DNA from 2 places in the Streptomyces sp. NPDC044063 genome. Region 2 is predicted to be linked to the other one. Evidence: riboswitches for the same ligand, from Rfam matches in the RefSeq annotation. Region 2 holds a riboswitch; the other holds the start of a gene.
The links. A riboswitch is a leader RNA that binds a small molecule or an ion and turns the genes downstream of it on or off. The one in region 2 is predicted to bind S-adenosylmethionine.

Region 1 (7,360 bases), on a different contig from region 2:
GTGCTTAGCAGCCGCCCCTGACCTGGGGGAAGAGTCGTACGGCGATACCGAAGCGCAACCCGGGAGAAGTAGACCGTAAGGTGGCGCGCGGGAGAGACTCACGGTCTCCACGGGATTGACACACGAACCACAAGGTGGGTAGCAGCAGTGCAGCGGCGGCGGTTCTTGGGCATGACGGCGGCGGGTGCCGCCACGGCGGCGTTCGCACCGGCGCTGGCGGGTTGCGGCGCGAGCACACCGGGTGGTGCCACGACGCTGAAGCTCGTGGCCGCCGACTACGGCGACAAGGAGGCGAACAGCTCCCGGAAGTACTGGGAGAACCTCGTCCACGAGTTCGAGAAGCAGCACAGCAAGATCAAGGTCGACGTCGAGGTCTACAGCTGGACCGAGGTCGACAAGAAGGTCGCCGACATGGTGGCCGCCGGCAAGGCCCCCGACATGGCGCAGATCGGCGCCTACGCCGACTACGCCGCCGCCGGCAAGCTCTACAGCGCCGACCAGATGCTCTCGATCCCCACCCAGGCCGACTTCATCCCCTCCATCGCCAAGGCCGGCGAGGTGGCCCGGGTGCAGTACGGCATCCCGTTCGTGTCCAGCTCCCGCCTGCTGTTCTTCAACAAGAAGCTGTTCGCCAAGGCCGGCATCGCCAAGGCGCCGGAGAGCTGGGACGAGCTCCAGGCCGCCGCGAAGAAGCTCAGCGCCGCCGGCGTGAAGATACCTTTCGGCTTGCCGCTGGGCCCGGAGGAGGCGCCCGCCGAGACGATGATGTGGATGCTGAGTGCCGGTGGTGGTTACACCAACCAGGACGGCAGCTACATGATCAACTCGCCGGAGAACATCAAGGCGTTCACCTGGCTGCGCGACGAGCTGGTCGGCCAGGGCCTCACCGGTCCCGGCAACCCCGCCCGCACCAACCGCCAGGAGGTCTTCGACGCCTTCTGCAAGGGCGAGGTCGGCATGCTCAACGGCCACCCGACCCTGATGCAGCAGGCCGCCGCCGCGCACATCGACTTCGACATGGCCCCGCTGCCCGGCGTCAAGGGACCCTCCAAGTCGACCATGGGCGTCGCCGACTGGATGATGGCGTTCAAGCGGAACGGCCACCGCGCGCAGATCGGCACGTTCCTCGACTTCGTCTTCAGCAAGGACAACGTGCTGTCCTTCACCACCCAGTACAAGCTCCTGCCGGTCACCACGACCGCCGCCAACGCCATGCAGGAGAGCCGCGCCAACAGTGATCTGTGGCAGTTCCTGAAGCAGCTCCAGAACGCCGAGTTCTACCCGGCGAGCAAGACCTCCTGGGCCTCGGTCAGCAAGACGGTCAAGGAGAAGATCGGCGCGACCGTGCAGAAGGGTGGCGACCCCAACGCCGTCCTCGGCGAGATCTCGCGTGAGGCCGGCGCCGTCGAGCTCGCCAGCCGCACCGACGGCCGCCAGGGCGGCTGAGGCAGCTAGGCTGCCGGGCATGGACCCCGATGCCGACGCCGATCCCGTAGGCCTCACCGACCGGGACCGGGCCGTCCTCGCCTTCGAGCGGCGGACGTGGCCCGGGCCCGGCGCCAAGGAACGCGCCGTCCGCGAAGAGCTCGGCATCACCCCCACCCGCTACTACCAGCTGCTCAACGCCCTGCTCGACGACCCGCGCGCCCTCGCCCACGACCCCGTCACCGTCAACCGGCTGCGCCGGCTGCGGGACGAGCGGCGCGCCCGGCGCTGAACCGGCGCGCTGAACCGGCGCGCCGAACCGGCGCGCCGAACCGGGGCGGGCGAGCGCGTACAACTGCCCTCCCGTCCGCCGGGCGCCCCGGTAGGGTCGGCCGTATGGGCAGCCATCCCCTCCCGGAAGCCGTGACCGCCGCCGGCCGCGACGGACTGGACGCGCTGCTCGCGCGCCCCGAACGCGCGGTCGTCGCCCTGGACTTCGACGGCACCCTCGCCGCGATCGTGCCCGACCCGGAGCGGGCCCGCGCCCACCCCGGAGCCGTTCCGGCGCTCGCCCGCCTGGCGCCCCGCCTGGCCTCCGTCGCCGTCGTCACCGGCCGCCCGGCCGGGGCCGCCGTACGCCTCGGTGGGTTCTCCGGCGTGTCCGGGCTGGAGCACCTCGTCGTGCTCGGCCACTACGGCGCCGAGCGCTGGGACGCGGTGACGGGCACCGTCCGCGCCCCCGCCGTCCACCCCGGCGTCGCCGCCGTCCAGGCCGAACTCCCCGGCGTCCTCGACGCGTCCGGCGCCTGGCACGGCACCTGGATCGAGGACAAGGGCCGGGCCGTCGCCGTGCACACGCGCCGCGCCGACGACCCCGAGGCCGCGTTCGAGGCCCTGCGGGCGCCGCTCGCCGGCCTCGCCGCCCGGCACGGCCTGATCGTCGAGCCCGGCCGGCTCGTGCTGGAGCTGCGCCCGCCGGGCATGGACAAGGGCGTCGCCCTCGCCGCGTACGTCCGCGAGATCGGCGCCGGGGCCGTCCTCTACGCCGGCGACGACCTCGGCGACCTCGCCGCGTTCGCGGCCGTGGAGAAGCTGCGCTCCGAAGGCGTCCCCGGCACGCTCGTGTGCAGCGGGAGCAGCGAGGTGGCCGTCCTCGCCGAGCGCGCCGACCTCGTCGTCGACGGGCCGCCCGGGGTGGTCGGGCTGCTGGCCGCGCTGGCGGACGAGCTCGGCTGACGCCGCGGCCGGGGCCGGTCCCGGCCTTGGCCCCGGTCTTGGCCCCGTCTTGGCTGCGGGTGCGTTGTGGCTGGTCGCGCAGTTCCTCGCGCCCCTTTGGGGCGCTGCCGAGCTGTGTCGGGTGCGGGTGCGTCGTGGCTGGTCGCGCCGTTCCTCGCGCCCCCTTCGGGGCGCTGCACTGCCCCTCAGAGTGCTCGTAGCTGGTCCACGAACCACTTCGCCGGTGGTAGTGCCGTCGCCGCCTCCGCCAGGCGGCGGGTGCGGGCCGTTCGCTCCTCCGGGTCCATCAGCAGGGCCGTGTGGAGGGCGCGGGCCGTGGCCGCCACGTCGTAGGGGTTGACCGTCAGGGCCGCGTCGCCCAGCTCGGCCGCCGCGCCCGCCTCGCGCGAGAGCACCAGCGCGCAGCCTCGGTCGGAGACGACCGGGACCTCCTTGGCGACCAGGTTCATGCCGTCCCGGATGGGGTTCACCAGGGCCACGTCGGCCAGCCGGTAGGCCGCGAGCGAGCGCGGGAAGTCGTCCTCCATCTGGAGCGCCACCGGCGTCCACTCCGCCGTGCCGAACGTGGAGTTGATCTCCGCGGCAACCCGGCCGACCTCGGCCATGTAGTCGCGGTACACCGCGAGGTCCTGCCGCGAGGGGTAGGCGAAGGCGATGTGCACGACCTCGCCGCGCCACCGCGGGTGGTCCTCCAGCAGGCGGCGGAAGGCCAGCAGGCCGCGCACGATGTTCTTCGACAGCTCCGTGCGGTCCACCCGGACGATCGTCCGGCGGCCCGGCCCGATCTGCCGCCGCAGCGCGGCCAGCCGCTCCTCGACGTCCGGCCGGTGCGCCCGCTCGCGCAGGAACTCCCCGTCCGCGCCCAGCCCGTGCACACCGAGCCGCGTCGTCCGGCCCTCGAAGCGCACCGCCGTCGCGACGTCCCCCTCGCGTACGACCTCCGCGCCCGGCAGCACCTCCGCGCAGCACGCGGCGAACGCCTCCGCCCAGCGCCGGGTGAGGAAGCCCGCCCGGTCACCGCCGAGGACACCGCGCAGCACCTGCTCGGCGACGTCGTCGGGCAGCACGCGGTAGTAGTCCGGCGGGGCCCAGGGGGTGTGCGAGAAGTGGCCGATCCGCAGATCGGGGCGGCGGGCGCGGAGCAGGCCCGGCACCAGCGTGAGGTGGTAGTCCTGCACCAGGACGGAGGCGCCCTCCGCGGCCTCCTCCGCGACGGCGTCCGCGAAGGCGGCGTTGTACGCCTCGTACGCCGCCCACTCCTTGCGGAAGCCGCCGTCGAAGACCGGCTCCAGCGGGGTCTGCCACAGCATGTGGTGCGCGAACCACAGCACGGAATTGGCCACGCCGTTGTACGCGGCGGCGAACGTGGCCGGATCGATGTCCAGCATCCGCACCAGGGGTCCGCCGGTGTCCGCCGTGTCCAGCCGCCGGCCCGCGCGGCGGGCCGCCTCGCGGTCGCCGTCGCCCAGCGCCGCGCACACCCAGACGGCCGCCGCCCCTTCGGGGTCCCGGCCGATCTCGCTCAGCCCGGAGACCAGCCCGCCGCCGCCCCGCCCCGCGGCCAGCGAACCGTCCTCGCGCCGCCGGTACGTCACGGGCCCCCGGTTGGAGGCCACGAGGATCGGCGCGGCCCCCCGGCCCGGGCCGGGATGGGTGTGCTCAACGACCATGACGCCAGCCTTGCCCTTCCGGGAACCGCTCAAACGTACGCCTATGCGGCGTGCCGCCGGGCGTACTCCGGTATCCCGGCCATCGGCGGCCGTTCCTCCGTGTCCACCGGGTACGTCCGCGGCACGAAGCCCTCCGCGGTGCGCTCGAACTGGGTGAGCACCGGACGCACCAGATGGCCGCGGGCCAGCCGGAGCTGCGCGGTGCGGTAGATCGCGGCCGCCATCCGGCCCAGGGCCCGGCCGTCCTGGTGCCGGTGCTTGCGTACCCCGACGTCCACCTGGGCGAGCGCGTCCAGGCCCACCGTGTGCAGCGCGTCCACCAGCAGACCCAGCTCGACGCCGTACCCCACCGGGAACGGCAGCCGCTCCAGCAGCTCGCGGCGGGCCGCGTACTCGCCGCCCAGCGGCTGCACGAAGCCCGCCAGCCGCGGCCAGTGGAGGTTGAGCAGCGGGCGCGCCACCAGCTCGGTCACCCGTCCGCCCTGGCCCGGGGCCTCGCCGAGCGGACGGTCGTACATCGCCTTGACGAAATGCACGTCCGGGTCGGTCAGCAGCGGCCCGACGATCCCCGAGACGAACGCGGGGGAGAAGTCCCTCAGGTCCGCGTCGACGAAGCACACGACGTCACCGGTGGTGGCCAGCAGCGACCGCCACAGCACCTCGCCCTTGCCGGGCAGCGTGGGCAGCCGGGGCAGGATCTCGTCCCGGTGCACCACCCGGGCCCCGGCCGCCGCGGCGACCTCGGCCGTGCGGTCGGTGGACCCCGAGTCCACCACCACCAGCTCGTCGACCAGCGGCACGGCGTCCGACATCAGCTCGCGGCGGATCGTCGCCACGATCTCGCCGACGGTCGCCTCCTCGTCGAGCGCCGGCAGCACGACGCTGACGGTGGTGCCCGTGTCGCGTTTCGCGGCGAGCAGCTGGTCGAGCGGACGGTCGGCGGCGGTCCAGGACCGCCGGGCCAGCCAGCGCTCCACCTCTTCCAGCACGTGCATGACTCCTCGGTGTCGATCGTCGCGATGACGCATTCGTGACGCATCTCGGACGCGTCCCATGACGCATCTCGCGGTGCGGACGGGCCCTCGAAGCGGGCCGTCCCTTCCGTTACAGTCTTGAACAACGCGGACGGCCGTCCTATGTCGGGGGTCGTCGCGCGCACAAACGCCCGGGCCGCGCCCGGGCCATACCGCTCATCCAGAGGGGCAGAGGGACACGGCCCGTTGAAGCCCCGGCAACCCTCCAGCCGGTACTCGGTCATCCGACGCGAGGCTCCCGGCGGGGAAGGTGCCAATTCCGTCTCGTGGTGACGTTCGCCGCGAGGAAGATGAGGAGAAAGGGCCTCGCCTCCATGGCTGTCGAAGCCGTTGAAAGTCGTACCGTCGTACCCGCACCCTCCGCTTTCGGCCCCGCCGTCGCGCTCTCCTGCCGCGAGTGCGGCGAGCGCTTCGACCTCGGGCCCGTCTTCGCCTGCGCCTCCTGCTTCGGGCCGCTGGAAGTGGCGTACGAGCTGCCCGCCGGTGACCCCGAGGCGCTCCGCCGCCGCATCGAGGCCGGCCCGCCCAGCATCTGGCGCTACGCCCCCCTGCTGCCCGTACCCGCCGACGTGGCCGGCAAGCCCGGCCTCCACCCGGGCTTCACCCGGCTGGTCAAGGCCGACAACCTCGCCCGCGAGCTCGGCGTGACCGGCGGGCTGTACATCAAGGACGACTCCGGCAACCCCACGCACTCCTTCAAGGACCGCGTCGTCGCCATCGCCGTCGAGGCCGCCCGCGCCTTCGGCTTCACCACCCTGTCCTGCTCCTCGACCGGCAACCTCGCGGGCGCGGTCGGCGCCGCCGCCGCCCGGGCCGGCTTCCGCTCCTGCGTCTTCATCCCGCACGACCTGGAGGCCGGGAAGGTCGTCATGGCCGCCGTCTACGGCGGCGATCTCGTCGGCATCGAGGGCACCTACGACGACGTCAACCGCTTCTGCAGCGAGCTCATCGGCGACCCGCTCGGCGAGGGCTGGGGCTTCGTCAACGTCAACCTCCGCCCCTACTACGGCGAGGGCTCCAAGACCCTCGCCTACGAGATCTGCGAGCAGCTGGGTTGGCGCCTCCCGGACCAGATCGTGGTGCCGGTCGCCTCGGGCTCACAGCTGACGAAGATCGACAAGGGGCTGAAGGAGCTCATCGCCCTCGGCCTCGTCGAGGACCGCCCGTACAAGATCTTCGGTGCGCAGGCCGAGGGCTGCTCCCCGGTTTCGCGGGCCTTCAAGGACGGCCACGACGTGGTCCGCCCGGTGAAGCCCGACACCATCGCGAAGTCCCTCGCGATCGGCAACCCCGCCGACGGGCCGTACGTCCTGGACATCGCGCGGCGCACGGGCGGCGCCGTCGAGGACGTCGACGACGCGCGGATCGTGGACGCCATCGGGCTGCTGGCGCGCACGGAGGGCATCTTCGCCGAGACGGCGGGCGGCGTGACGGTGGGCGTGACGCGGAAGCTGCTGGAGGACGGCGTGCTCGACCCGTCGCTCACCACCGTCGTCCTCAACACGGGGGACGGGCTCAAGACCCTCGACGCCGTGACGGCGGGGCCGACGGCGACGATCCGGCCGTCGCTGGAGGCGTTCCGCGCGGCGGGTCTCGCCGGCGCCGGCGACTGACGCCCTCTCCCGCCCCTCTGCCTTCCTCCCGTTCCTTCCTCCCGTCCCTTCCCGACTTCCCGACTCATGAGGTGACTCCACCATGAGCGTTTCCGTTCGCATTCCCACCATCCTGCGTACGTACACCGGCGGCCGGGCCGAGGTGCCCGCCGACGGGGCGACCCTCCGCGAGGTCATCGCCTCCCTTGAGGCGAACCACCCCGGCATCGCCGCGCGGGTGCTGGACGACGCCGGGAAGCTGCGCCGGTTCGTCAACGTCTATGTGAACGACGACGACGTCCGCTTCGAGGGCGGCCTGGAGGCGGCGACGCCCGACGGCGCCGGCGTCTCGATCATTCCGGCGGTCGCCGGAGGCTGACCTTTGGCCTGAGCTTTTCTCAGA
Region 2 (7,360 bases):
GACTGCTGTCCGCCCAGACGGCCTATTTCGAACGCTGGGGTGTGGTCCCGAACCAGCTGTGGCAGGGCTCGCCCTCGGCTCTGTGCACACTGCTGACCGCGCTGTTCGTGCACGGCAACTGGCTGCATCTGCTGGGCAACATGCTCTTCCTCTTCGTCTTCGGCGCCATGACCGAGGCCCGCATGGGCCGCACCGACTTCGCGCTGTGCTACCTGCTGACCGGCGCCCTGGCCCTGTTCGGCTACGCGGCCGTGCACGCCGGCTCCGGGCGCACCCTCGTGGGGGCGTCCGGCGCCGTCTCCGGGGTCCTGGGCGCGTTCCTCCATCTCTTCCCCAGAGCCCGGGTCACCAGCCTCTTCCCGTTCCTCTTCTTCGTGCCGCTGCGCTTTCCGGCCTGGGCCGTCCTGTTGTTCTGGTTCGGGTTGCAGTGGCTGGCGACGGGCACCGACGCCGGGTCGCCCGGGGTCGCCCATCTGGCCCACGTCCTGGGCTTCTGCCTGGGGTTCGGCTACGCCTGGGTCTGCCGGACGCGTGCGACTACTGTGTCTTCCCGGGGGACACCCCCCGGACCCCCGGCCGGAACAGGAGAAGAACCGACGTGATCACCTCGATCGTGCTCATCAGGACCGACGTGGACCGCATCCCCGAGGTCGCCGAGAAGATCGCCTCGCTGGAGGGCGTCAGCGAGGTCTACTCCGTCACCGGCGCCCACAATCTGATCGCCATGGTGCGGGTGGCCCGGCACGACGACCTCGCGGACGTCATCCCGGGCCGGATCAGCAAGATCCCCGGCGTGGCCTCGACGGAGACCCACATCGCCTTCCGCACCTACTCCCAGCACGACCTGGAGGCCGCCTTCGCGATCGGCCTCGACAGCTGACGGAGCGTCAGGCCGCCGCCTCCGTACGGGCGTCCGGGACGCAGCGGCCGCCCTCCGTGCGGTAGAGCCAGCGCGCCCCGTGCGCCACCAGCTCCCGCACGGCCCCGGTGAACCGCTCGACGTGCTCGTCGGGCGTCCCGGCCCCGAAGCTCACGCGGATCGCGTTGAGCGGCCGGTCCCCGTCCGCCTCCCCGCAGGCGCCGGGCTCGTCCCGCTCGCCGCCCAGCAGCGTCCGGACCAGCGGATGGGCGCAGAAAAGGCCGTCGCGCACCCCGATGCCGTACTCGGCGGACAGGGCCGCCGCGAAGTGCGAGCTGTTCCAGCCCTCCACGACGAAGGAGAGCACGCCCACCCGCGGGGCGTCGTCGCCGAACAGCGACAGCACCCGTACCCCGGGCACCGCGGCCAGCCCCGCGCGCACCCGGGCGAGGAGCTCCCGCTCGCGCTCCACCAGCCGCTCGAAGCCCGCCTCCTGGAGCGCCCGGCAGGCGGAGGCGATGGCGTAGGCGCCGATGACGTTGGGCGACCCGGCCTCGTGCCGGGCCTCGGTCCCGTGCCACTCGACCGCCACCGCGCCGTCCGTCCCGCGCACCACGGAACGGCTGGCGCCGCCGCCCGCCAGGTACGGCTCGGCGTCCCGCAGCCAGTCCGCGCGGCCGGCCAGCACCCCGGAGCCGAACGGCGCGTAGAGCTTGTGCCCGGAGAAGGCGACCCAGTCGACGTCCAGCGCGGCCACGTCCACCGGGTGATGGGGAGCCAGCTGCGCCGCGTCCAGCACGATCCGCGCGCCGTGCGCGTGCGCGGCCGCCGCCAGCTCCCGGACCGGCCACAGCTCACCGGTCACATTGGAGGCACCCGTCACACAGACCAGCGCCGGGCCGTACGGCTCACGGTCGGCGAGCGCCCGCTCCAGCGCCTCGACCGCCTCGCCGGGCGAGCGCGGGGCGCCCAGGACGGTCACGGCCACCTCCGGGCGGCGCGTCCAGGGCAGCAGGGCCGCGTGGTGCTCGGTCTCGAAGACGAACACCCGGCAGCCGGCGGGCAGCACGGCCGCCAGCAGGTTGAGCGAGTCGGTGGTGGACCGGGTGAACAGCACCTGGTCGTCCGGCCGGCAGCCCAGGAAGCCGGCCACCGCGGCCCGGCTGTTCTCGAAGAGGTCGGTGGACAGCTGCGAGAGGTACCCGGCGCCCCGGTGGACGCTGCCGTAGTAGGGCGCGTAGGCGGCGACGTCGTCCCAGACCCGCTGCAACGCCGGGGCGCTGGCGGCGTAGTCGAGGGCGGCGTACGGCACGTCGCCGCCGGTGACGAGCGGGACCCGGACGTCCCGGCCCAGCACGGGCAGCGGTTCGGCGGTGGCGGGCAGGACGGCGGCAGGGCATGCTGACATGGCGAATTCTCCCGGCGGGGATGAGAGGAGGAGGAGACGCGCGCGCCCACCGGCGGACGGGGGCGGCACGGACGTACCGGAGAAGGGGCCGCTGCGGCCCTATCGCATTCGCTGCGTCATGGAAGGAACTCCCTCGGCAACCAGGATCCCTGGCGAGGGATCCGCGCTTGCCGCAGACCTCACTGCCTGCGGCCCGGTCATCACCCGGGGCACCCCGCCACGGAAGGAGGGTTGCCGGACAGCAGGCCGGGGCCGAAGCGCTGTCACTCGTGACCTGCCCAGCATCATGCCACACGATCTTCCACGCGCAAGGGCGCGGTCCGCATCGCGGACCGCGCCCCCGTCACATCCCCCGGAGTCGCTCAGGCGTTGCTGGCCGAGACCCAGCGCTCGAGCACCCGCCGGGCCGCGCCGGAGTCGATCGACTCGGCCGCCCGCGCCAGCTGCGCGCGGATCTGCTCCGCCAGCGGGGCGTCCGCCGGCGACAGCGCGACCAGCGCGGCCGCCGAGTTGAGCAGCACCGCGTCGCGCACCGGCCCGGTCTCCCCCGCGAGCAGCCGCCGGGCGACATCGGCGTTGTACGAGGCGTCGGCGCCCCGCAGGGCCTCCACCGGCACCAGGTCGATCCCCACCTCCCGGGGGTCGAAGGCCTCCTCGCGCACGGCGCCGTCGCGCACGACCCACACCCTCGACGTGGCGGTGGTGGTCAGCTCGTCCAGGCCGTCGTCGCCGCGGAAGACCAGCGCGGACGAGCCGCGCTCGGCGAGCACCCCGGCCAGGATCGGCGCCATCCGCGCGTCCGCGACGCCCGTGGCCTGCGCCCGTACCCGCGCCGGGTTGGTCAGCGGGCCCAGGACGTTGAACGTGGTGCGGATGCCCAGCTCCCGGCGGGCTGGGGCGACATGGCGCAGCGCCGGGTGGAACTTCACGGCGAAGCAGAAGGTGATGCCGGCCTCCTCGGCCACCTCCACCACCCGCTTCGGGGTGAGGTCCAGATTGACCCCCAGCTTCTCCAGCACGTCGGAGGCGCCGCTGGCGGACGAGGCGGCGCGGTTGCCGTGCTTGACCACCTTCGCGCCGGTGCCGGCCACCACGATCGAGGACATGGTGGAGATGTTGACGGTCCGGGCGTTGTCGCCGCCGGTGCCCACGATGTCCACGCTGGGGCCCGGCACCTCGATGAGGTTGGCGTGCGCGTACATCGTGCGGACCAGGCCGGCGATCTCGGCGACCGTCTCGCCCTTGGCGCGCAGCGCCACCGCGAACCCGGCGATCTGGGCGTCGGTGGCCTCGCCGCGCATGATGCGGTCCATGGCCCAGGCGGTCTCGTCGGCGGTCAGGTCCACCCGGTTCAGCAGGGCCTCCAGGACGCCCGGCCAGGACGTGGCCACCGAGCGCTCGCCGCCTGCCGGGGTCGCAACGTTCATGGTCCACACTCCTGGTGGTCGGTCGCCGGTGGACCCGCTGTGCCGGGCCCACTGCTTGTTCCGGTCAAGCCTATCCAGGTCCCGGGACGGCGAAGAGCCCCGTCCGGGAGAGGACGGGGCTCTTGCCGTGGCGATCAGTGATCAGCGGGCGGGGATCAGTGGTGGCCGTGGCCGCTGGTGATCTCCTGGTACTCCTCCGCGGTGGCCTTGGGGATCTGCTTCCCCTCGCCGTAGAAGCCCTGGGAGAGCTTCACGCGGAGCTTCTGGGACGCCGTCACCTTGCGGGCGACGCCGTTCTCGTCCACCTCGGGCTCCAGCTCCAGCGGGCGCGGCTGCTCGTGCGCGGTGAGCGTGTGCAGCTGCTCCTGCGAGAGCGGCTCGTGGACCTCGACGAACTCACCGTGCGGCAGGCGCTTGATGATGCCGGACTCGCGTCCGTGCAGCACCTTGTCCTTGTCGCGGCGCTGGAGGCCCATGCAGATCCGGCGCGTGGCGATGAAGGCGAGCACCGGGCCGACGAAGAAGCCGATCCGGACGAACCAGGTGATGGCGTTGATCGACAGGTGGAAGTGGGTGGCCCACAGGTCGTTTCCACCACCGACCATCATCACCATGTAGGCGGTCAGCCAGGCGACGCCGAACGCGGTGCGCGTCGGGGCGTTGCGCGGGCGGTCCAGCAGGTGGTGCTCCTGCTTGTCGCCGGTGACCCAGGACTCGATGAACGGGTAGACCGCGATGGCCGCGAGGACCAGCGGGAAGATCATCATCGGGATGAACACGCCCAGGACGAACGTGTGGCCCGCGACGTTGATCTCCCAGCCCGGCATCACTCGGATGAGGCCTTCGGCGAAGCCCATGTACCAGTCGGGCTGCGCACCGGTGGACACCTGGTCCGGACGGTACGGGCCGATGGCCCAGATCGGGTTGATCGTCGCGATGGCCGCGATGGCCGCGATCACACCGAAGACCAGGAAGAAGAAGCCTCCGGCCTTGGCCATGTAGACCGGCAGCAGCGGCATGCCGACCACGTTCTTGTTCGTCCGGCCGGGGCCGGGGAACTGCGTGTGCTTGTGGTAGAAGACCAGGATCAGGTGCGCCACCAGCAGGCCGAGCATGATGCCCGGCAGCAGCAGGACGTGGATCGAGAAGAACCGCGGCACGAAGTCCGAGCCGGGGAACTCGCCGCCGAAGAGGAACATCGAGATGTACGTGCCCACGATGGGGAACGACAGGATCGCGCCCTCCATGAAGCGGACACCGGTGCCCGAGAGCAGGTCGTCCGGCAGCGAGTAACCGGTGAAGCCGGTGAACATGCCGAGGACGAACAGCAGGAAGCCGAACAGCCAGTTGATCTCACGCGGCTTGCGGAACGCGCCCGTGAAGAAGACGCGCATCATGTGCACGAACATGCCGGCGAGGAAGATCAGCGCCGCCCAGTGGTGGATCTGCCGGATGAGCAGACCGCCACGGACGTCGAAGCTGATGTCCACGGTCGACTTGAACGCCTCGGACATGTGCATGCCCTGCATGGGCACGTACGAGCCGTGGTAGACGACCTCGTTCATGCTGGGGTGGAAGAACAGCGTCAGATACACACCCGTGAGGATGATGATCACGAAGCTGTAGAGGCAGACCTCGCCCAGCATGAAGGACCAGTGGTCCGGGAAGATCTTCCGCATGTTGACCTTGGCCAGGCTGTAGATGCCCAGCCGGCCGTCGGCCCAGTCGGCGACCCGCTCACCCGCGGGCGCCTTGCGGCGATTGTCGTTGTTGCTCATCCGCGCTCCCAGAAGGCAGGACCGACGGGCTCGGCGAAGTCGCCCATGGCCTCGAGGTAGCCCTTGTCATTGACCTTGATCCGCAGCTGCGGAAGGGCATGACCGGCCGGGCCGAAGATGACTCGACCGCCGTCGGAGAGGTCGAAGGTCGACTGGTGGCACGGGCACAGCACGTGGTGGGTCTGCTGCTCGTAGAGGCTGATCGGGCAGCCGACGTGCGTGCAGATCTTGGAGAACGCGACGATGCCGTCCGCCGACCAGTCGAGCTCGCGCTTGTCCTTGATGTTCTCCGGCTGCAGCCGGATGATCATCAGGGCCGCCTTGGCGATCTCCTGCTGGAAGTCGTGGTCCTCCTCCTTCATGCCCTCGGGCATGGCGAAGGTGAGGGAGCCGACCGCGATGTCCTCGGGACGCAGCGGCTGCATCGTGTTCTGGTTGATGAGCATCTTGCCCTCGGACCAGGCGGTCTTGCGGAGCTTGGTGCCCGGCAGCGGACCGAGGTCGCGCAGCAGGACCACGCCGGAGAGCGGCACCAGGGCCAGCGCGCCGAACATGGTGTTGCGCAGCAGCTTGCGGCGGCCGAACGTCGACTCCTCCGCACCGGCGGCGAAGTCGGCCATGACCTTGGCCTTGACCTCGGGCGAGGCCTCGATCGGGTGACGCTCGTCCGCGTGCTCGACGTCGGACATCAGGGTGCGGGCCCAGTGGACCGCGCCCGCGCCGATGCAGAACAGCGCCACGCCGAGGGTGAGCCCCAGCGAGAAGTTCAGAGCGCTGATGTGACCGATCGGGAAGACGTAGATGCTCTTGTCGACCGGCAGGGTCACGTACGAGGCGATGAAGCCCACCGTGGCCAGCATGGACAGCAGGAACAGGAACGCGACCACGCGCTCGGAGCGCTTGGCGGCCTGCTCGTCGATGTCCTGGATACGGGGCTCGTGCGGCGGGATCCCCGGGTCGGCGAACGGGTCGCCGGAGGTCGCTGCAACACCCTTGTGCGCGTCGCCCTGCGTGCTCGGCAGGGTCTCTTCTGGAATGTCTTGGCTACTCATGACTTCTTGGCCTTGGCGGTGTGGGCGGCGACCCAGATGGCGACGGCGACCAGCGCGCCCAGACCGAAGATCCACGCGAACAGACCCTCACTGACCGGGCCCAGCCCGCCCAGCTCGAGGCCGCCCGGGCTCTTGGTCTTGTCGCTGTTGACCGTGTCGAGGTACGCGATGATGTCCTTCTTGTTCTTCTCCGACATCGTGGTGTCGGGGAAGGAAGGCATGTTCTGCGGGCCCGTCTGCATGGCCTCGTAGATGTGCTTCGGGTCGACGCCCTCGAGCGACGGGGCGTACTTGCCGTTCGAGAGCGCGCCACCCTTGCCGACGAAGTTGTGGCACTGGGCGCAGTTCGTACGGAAGAGCTCCCCGCCCTTGGCGATGTCGGCGCCCTCGGGGCTGTACTGGTTCTTGGTCGGGGCCGCGGGGCCCGCGCCCAGGGAAGCGATGTACGCGGCGAGCTGGTCGATCTCGGCCTGCGAGTAGATGGCCTTCTTGCGGGGCGCCTGGGCGCCCTGCTGCTGCAGCGGCATACGGCCGGTGGCGACCTGGAAGTCGACCGCCGCGGCGCCCACGCCGACCAGGCTCGGGCCGTCGGTGGTGCCCTGACCGCCGGTTCCGTGGCAGCTTGCGCAGCCCACGGAGTACAGCTTCTTGCCCTCCTCGATGGCGAGGGACTGGGCGGTGTCGTCGGCCTTGGCCGACTCGGCCGGCGCGAACGCGGCGTACAGCCCCCCGGTGACCGCCAGCGCGAAGAGTAGGACGACGACCGCCGCCAGCGGATGGCGTCGTCGTGCGGAGAGCTTTTTCACGGATTACCCCGGTGTCAGGATCTTCTGCGT

Region 1: linked by a shared signal. The riboswitch ahead of thrC (threonine synthase) and the one ahead of AC07BS_RS18470 (aminotransferase class V-fold PLP-dependent enzyme) in region 2 are both predicted to bind S-adenosylmethionine.

The regions. Positions count from the first base shown of each region.
Region 1 covers NZ_JBWKFM010000003.1:259,898-267,257, reverse strand. The annotation lists gene AC07BS_RS06420 (ABC transporter substrate-binding protein) at 172-1,446, shown strand; gene AC07BS_RS06415 (DUF3263 domain-containing protein) at 1,466-1,717, shown strand; gene otsB (trehalose-phosphatase) at 1,822-2,661, shown strand; gene AC07BS_RS06405 (alpha,alpha-trehalose-phosphate synthase (UDP-forming)) at 2,847-4,331, opposite strand; gene AC07BS_RS06400 (glucosyl-3-phosphoglycerate synthase) at 4,373-5,320, opposite strand; SAM riboswitch class I at 5,519-5,662, shown strand; gene thrC (threonine synthase) at 5,680-6,978, shown strand; gene AC07BS_RS06390 (MoaD/ThiS family protein) at 7,061-7,336, shown strand.
Region 2 covers NZ_JBWKFM010000013.1:182,527-189,886, forward strand. The annotation lists gene AC07BS_RS18460 (rhomboid family intramembrane serine protease) at 1-602, shown strand, start outside; gene AC07BS_RS18465 (Lrp/AsnC family transcriptional regulator) at 599-880, shown strand; gene AC07BS_RS18470 (aminotransferase class V-fold PLP-dependent enzyme) at 888-2,267, opposite strand; SAM riboswitch class IV at 2,426-2,542, opposite strand; gene trpD (anthranilate phosphoribosyltransferase) at 2,630-3,694, opposite strand; gene qcrB (cytochrome bc1 complex cytochrome b subunit) at 3,850-5,472, opposite strand; gene qcrA (cytochrome bc1 complex Rieske iron-sulfur subunit) at 5,469-6,524, opposite strand; gene qcrC (cytochrome bc1 complex diheme cytochrome c subunit) at 6,521-7,330, opposite strand.